2 regions of the Paenibacillus sp. FSL K6-2859 genome follow, and region 1 is predicted to be linked to the other one. Evidence: riboswitches for the same ligand, from Rfam matches in the RefSeq annotation. Region 1 holds a riboswitch; the other holds the start of a gene.
What was found. Region 1 has a riboswitch for glycine ahead of MHB64_RS30220 (amino acid permease). Riboswitches for the same ligand answer to the same signal wherever they lie in the genome.

Region 1 (3,191 bases):
TTGGTCGAATGCTTTTTTCGCAACCGCTGTACAAACGACACCGTGTACTCCGCCGATTTCTTTTTGAATCCAGTCTGCCGCATCTTCTTTTAATGCGTTTACGGTTTTGTCTGCGCCAAGTTGTTTGGCAAGCTCCATCTTTTCATCCGACGTGTCGATGGCCACTACGTTCATTCCCATCACTTTTGCATATTGTACACCAAGATGCCCTAATCCTCCGACGCCGAAAATGGCTACCCACTCACCTGGCTTTACACCCGATACTTTCAAAGCTTTATAGGTAGTAACGCCTGCGCAAAATAAAGGTGCCGCTTCGATGAAGCTTAGATTATCAGGAACCTTAACTACATAATCGGCAGCTGCCACACAATATTCTGCATATCCGCCATCTACGGAATATCCGGAATTTTGCTGATCCAGACAAAGAGTCTCTCTTCCAGTAAGACAATATTCACAATGACCGCAGGCTGAGTACAGCCATGGAATTCCTACACGGTCTCCTACCTTTAAGTGTGTAACTCCTTCACCTATTTCTTCAATAATCCCAACGCCTTCATGTCCGGGAATAAGAGGGAGTTTCGGTTTGACGGGCCAATCGCCATGAGCAGCATGCAAATCAGTATGACACACTCCGCAGGCCTGAATGTGGACAAGGATTTCTTTGTGTCCGGGTTTTGGTTTAGGTACGTCTTGTAGCTCTAACTTTTCTTTGAATTTCTTTACTACAGCGGCTTTCATTAGCATACTCCTTTAGTTTTTTGCTTTTCAAAAAGTAGTATGTTCATGAGGCTAACTTTAAATTCTTGAGACTTTTATCACTGATTAACACTCACATCACAAGTAATATGTTAGAATATCAGAACAGCTTTACTGCGTTACCGCTTTATCAACTTCATAATTCACGAGCTATGATGGCTAAGGATTACACTTTAGCTGGAGCAGCTTCTGGAGAGACTGCGGAAATTCCGCGGCGCCGAAGGGTTCACAATCTCAGGCAAAAGGACAGAAGAGTACTGAATATGTATTTGTCATGCTGATCGCTATCAGCAGGGCAAATATTATTTGATATTCTTACGATCTGGGAGATTGGATGACATCCAATCTCTCTTTTTTTTATTCTAATTTATTGTACTCACAAGGGGGAACTAGGTATGGCACAACCAGAATTAAAGAGAGAGTTGGCTAATCGGCATGTTCAACTTATTGCTATTGGCGGCACCATTGGTACAGGATTATTTTTGGGATCAGGTAAGGCGATAGAGAAGGCAGGCCCATCCATTATGATCACGTATTTAATCGTGGGTATTGCTGTGTTTTTTGTGATGAGAGCACTGGGAGAACTCCTATTATCTAAAGCGGGCTATCAATCGTTTACGGATATTGCTGAAGACTACCTTGGATCACGGGTCGCATTCATTACTGGTTGGACCTATTGGTTTTGCTGGATTATGACGGCTATGGCTGATGTCATTGCTGTTGGCGTATATGTACAGTACTGGTTTGATATCCCGCAGTGGGTTCCTGCCATCGCCTGTCTAGTCGTGTTATTAGGACTTAATCTATTAACTGTAAAGAGCTTTGGGGAACTCGAATTTTGGTTTGCTTTAATTAAGGTAATTACGATTCTCGCCTTGATTGGTCTTGGGGTCATTTTACTGATCATTGGATTTAAGACGGATGCAGGATCGGTGACGATACGAAACCTATGGGAGTATGGGGGCTTTTTTCCGAACGGCATATCAGGCTTCTTATTTTCTTTTCAAATGGTTGTATTTGCTTACGTGGGTGTAGAATTGGTCGGGGTGTCGGCAGCGGAAACAGCGGATCCGGAGAAAAATATCCCATCTGCGATTAATAAAATTCCTTTACGGATTCTATTTTTCTATGTCGGTGCGCTTTTCGTCCTGTTATGCATTAACCCTTGGACAGAGCTCAGCCCGGCAGAGAGTCCTTTTGTAAAAACCTTTACTTTAGTAGGGATTCCAATTGCCGCAGGGATTATTAATTTTGTCGTATTAACTTCAGCCGCTTCTGCTTGTAATAGTGGAATGTTCTCGACAAGCCGAATTCTCTATAATTTGAGTAGAAATAACCAGGCGTCACCTCATTTGGGCAAACTGAATAAAAACCATGTCCCAGGTAACTCGTTATTCATTTCTACAATTGTTATATCTGTGGGTGCTCTTTTGAGTAAACTTATTCCGGAGCAGGCTTTTGGAATCGTGACAACGATTAGCGCCATTTGTTTTATATGGGTGTGGGGCATTGTTCTTATCTGCCATATTAAGTATAAGAAAACCCGGCCAGACTTACAGGCGAAATCCAAATTCAAAGCACCGTTCACACCGGCTATTAATTATATTGTCTTAACCTTGTTCGCTGGAATACTGATCATCATGCTGTTCGCTGGAGAAACACGCCCGGCTTTATTGTGTACTCCGTTATGGTTTATTTTATTATTCATCTTGTATTCGATTAGAAGCAAAAAAGGGAAAAGTAATTAAGCTTGAGTGAGGGATTCACACAAAAAGCCATTCCTATACGGAATGGCTTTTCTTCATATACTGCAATTGCTAGTTACAACCAAGGTTATTCCTTGTTAACTAGGTTTGCTTTCTTTTCAATCGTGATCTTGCTTTTCATAGGCATAAATAAGGTTATAACAAAAGCGGCGACGGATAAAATCATCATAAAGTAATAGGCGTCACTTGCCCCAAGAATGGATGCAAGGGATTTAAGGATCTCAGGAGTAGTAGAGGGATTGCTCTGCATCACTGTGGCCGCATGACTTGTAGCCTGCACAGTGTAAATCGTAATTACGACAGCAGTTCCGATGGCTCCGGCAATTTGGCGAACGGTATTGTTCACTGCTGTGCCATGCGTTCCTAGTTGTTTTGGCAACGCATTTAGTCCGGCTGTATTGAGTGGCATCGTAATAAAGCTTAATCCAATTCGCAAGCCAATGGTACGAATCATTAGATACATATACGTGGTCGATTCAGATAGATCAGTTACCGCCCACATAGATGGAATAATAAATAGCAGACCAATGATGAACAGCGGTTTGGCACCGAAACGGTCGTATAATTTACCGGTGACGGGCGACATGAACGCATTTACGAGCGCCCCCGGCAACAAGAGTAGTCCTGCATCAAATGCTGTAAAACCACGGCCATTTTGCAGGTAAATAG
Region 2 (3,191 bases), 480 kb from region 1:
CAGATAACGGTGCTTCATTAAGGTTTCACTCCTTGGCTTTTTTAAAATATAAGAAAGTACAATTTTCACGCTATACTTTATCCTTCTATTTCTCGCTTAAAAGCTAACCGTCCCAATATGGACGCTAAAGGCGTTTATACTTGTAAAAAGGGGCTTTAATCACGACAGCCTTAAGCTGCTTGCCGCGTATCTCTACGAATACCTCTGTGCCTATTTCACTGTAAGCTGTATCAAGCAAAGCTAATCCCAGATTGCGTTTCAGCGTTGGTGATTGGGTTCCGGTTGTGACCTCTCCGATTTTAACGCCGTTCGCATAGACTGGGTAATGGGAGCGCGGAATGCCCCGGTCAATCATTTCTAAGCCGACCAGACGTCGGGGTAGACCGGCTTCTTTTTGCTGCACTAGCGCATCGCGACCGATAAAGTCCGCTTTGTCCAGCTTCACAAAGAACTGTACTCCAGCTTCAAGAGGGGTGATGTCAGCTGACAGCTCCTGACCGTACAGCGGCAATTTTGCTTCAAAACGCAGCGTATCACGGGCGCCCAGTCCAGCAGGTGTTAATCCGTGAGGAGTGCCAGCTGCGAGTAGGCCGTTCCATAACGTTGCTGCCCCATCCAGCGGAGCGTAGATCTCGAAGCCATCTTCGCCGGTGTAACCCGTACGGGAGATCAGTACTTCTACACCGCAGACGGTTGCGCGTTCGATGAAGTGGAAAGGCTTGAGTTCTGAGATCGGAGCATCAGTAACTTTCGCGAGTATGGTCTCTGCCAACGGGCCTTGCAAGGCAAGCAAAAGCGTCTCGTCAGAGACATTAGTGAGTGTGACTTCACCGAATTCAGAGGTCAGATGCTCTTGCAGCCACTGGAAGTCCTTATCGATGTTGGAGGCATTTACGACAAGCATATAACGGTCTTCACTTATTCGGTACACGAGCAAATCGTCGACCACACCGCCGTTTGGATAACAGAGCAGCGTATATTGTGCCGCACCATCGGTCAGGCGGCTGACATCGTTGGTCGTCATTTTTTGTAAAAAGGCTTCAGCACCGCTCCCGATCACCATGAATTCACCCATATGCGATACATCGAACAGTCCAGCCTGCTGGCGAACAGCTTCATGCTCCTTCACGATACCTGTAAACTGTACTGGCAGCTCCCAGCCGCCAAAATCAATGCACCTGGACTCCGTGTAAGCGGAATAGAGATCGTAAAAAGGTGTTCTTTTCAAAGCATCCATATTGTCACTCCCCTAGTCTGATTACATACGAAAAAAAGGACAGGCAGAAGCAATCATGCATAAATGCACTAATCGCTTTCTGCTCTGTCCTTTGTACCTGAGAGTTACCCTGCCGTAACGAACCTGCAAGTTTCCCCGTTGGTGACCTGACGCACTCAGCCCCGCGTCTGATGCTCTCCAGAGGTACGTCCGACAAAGGTCCTTTTGCCTGAGAGATTCACCCCTGTTAGGGCTTACTCCTTCGGCGCCGTCTTCAAGTGAGACAGTCTCTCCCTATGCCATCATCCGCAACTGTATTTGTTTTATATTTCTCCGAGAAACGGTTATCGTCTATAAAAAAGACGACAACGTCGTTTCTTCTTGTATGTCTCCATTAAACGGGTATAGGAGGGCGCTGTCAACAAGAAAAAGTCAAAAAAACGACAAATTTATTTTACTGTTAGTAATATTGACATTCTGCTCTGGGATCACTTAGGCTATAACTAAATTTAGAATTCCAATTTGGAAATGAGGCGGCTTGAAATGAGTGAAGTTTTAGATCACCTTCTTTACAGCGAAGAGCATGAGTGGGCACAGCAAGTGGAAGGACGCGTAGTACGTATTGGGATTACGGATCATGCTCAGCATTTGTTAGGCGATATCGTATTTGTGGAATTTCCAGAAGTGGGCTCGGCCATTTCAGCCGGTGACAGCGTAGGCAGTATCGAATCCGTTAAGACTGTATCGGAATTATATTCACCCGTCTCGGGGACGGTTACCAAGATTAATGACGGTTTAGAGGCTAGTCCGGAGCTGATCAACGATAAGCCGTATGGCGAGGGTTGGATTTTTGAAATTGAAGTGGACGGAGAGTATGCTGATGCTGTAAAAGGTCTGCTGGATGCAGCCGGATATCGTGCATTGGTAGGAGAGTAATTGGGATTTTTCACAGTATATTAATTTTATCGCGAGTGATATTTGTAGCAGCAAGTTTCTGTTTTTGGGGACTTGCTGTTTGGTATTTTTATTTAGAGGTGGGTGGGGATTTTTGCGTCATACCCTGGGACGGCTCGGAATTATTTGATTTTATTTAAAAGCGAATCTGCTGTTGTGGAATTAGGGAAAACCTCCCTTAATTTAGACGAATATAGCGTGACACAAAGATTTTTAGGGGATTTCTCCCTGAAAATTCCGGTGAAACCGCTATTTTTGACTAAATAGGGGATTAATCAGGGAGGAATTCTCTAATCTTGCGCCTGAACAAGAGATCACGCGGATAATCAGGGAGTATTTCCGTAATTAATAGTGGCAAGTCCATTTTAGTATGTTGATAGCAGATTCGCACCCGCACTAACTACTATATCTAGCTCTGAGTACAATCAATATTTTATTCACCCTCTTGAAGCTGCCGCAGCACAATGATCTCTACACGGCGGTTCTTCTGCTTACCTGCTATCGTGGTATTATCTGCGGTGGGCTGGGTGTCAGCATAACCTGCGTATTGAAAAGTATCCGGCTTCAGTCCTTCATGGTCTAGAAAAAAGCGAAGTACAGATAGCGCACGAGCACCAGACAGCTCCCAGTTGTCGTTAAATTGAGAAGCCGAGGATACGGGCGTATTATCGGTATGTCCTTCAATGCTAATCTTTGCGCCGATGTCTTTGAATAAACCAGATAACTGCTGAAGAGCAGGGAAGGCTGGTGATTTCAGGTCTGCCTTACCTATATCGAATAGAAAACGATCACTGAGTGTGATTTCTATCCCCTGAGGTTTGTCAGCAACAAAAATTTGTTCTCCGAGATTATTTTCCTCCACATAGTGGGTGATCACACCCATTAATTCAGCAAGTTTAGTCTCTTGTTCTCGAAAAGCGAGCTCACGTGCCGAAGGTGTTTCATTCTCCGCTTGTTCACCAGATCCGTCATTCGGTCTTGCAGTTGCAGCTGCATTCTCATTTCCGTCTGTACTTTCCGT

Region 2: it holds a riboswitch for glycine, as region 1 does, so the genes downstream of both, gcvT (glycine cleavage system aminomethyltransferase GcvT) here and MHB64_RS30220 (amino acid permease) in region 1, are expected to answer to the same signal.

The regions. Positions count from the first base shown of each region.
Region 1 is NZ_JBBOYU010000001.1:6,787,833-6,791,023, reverse strand. It holds gene adhP (alcohol dehydrogenase AdhP) at 1-738, opposite strand, end outside; glycine riboswitch at 936-1,016, shown strand; gene MHB64_RS30220 (amino acid permease) at 1,152-2,504, shown strand; gene MHB64_RS30215 (DHA2 family efflux MFS transporter permease subunit) at 2,590-3,191, opposite strand, start outside.
Region 2 is NZ_JBBOYU010000001.1:6,312,041-6,315,231, reverse strand. It holds gene gcvPA (aminomethyl-transferring glycine dehydrogenase subunit GcvPA) at 1-18, opposite strand, end outside; gene gcvT (glycine cleavage system aminomethyltransferase GcvT) at 125-1,237, opposite strand; glycine riboswitch at 1,424-1,522, opposite strand; gene gcvH (glycine cleavage system protein GcvH) at 1,760-2,152, shown strand; gene MHB64_RS28220 (flagellar motor protein MotB) at 2,604-3,191, opposite strand, start outside.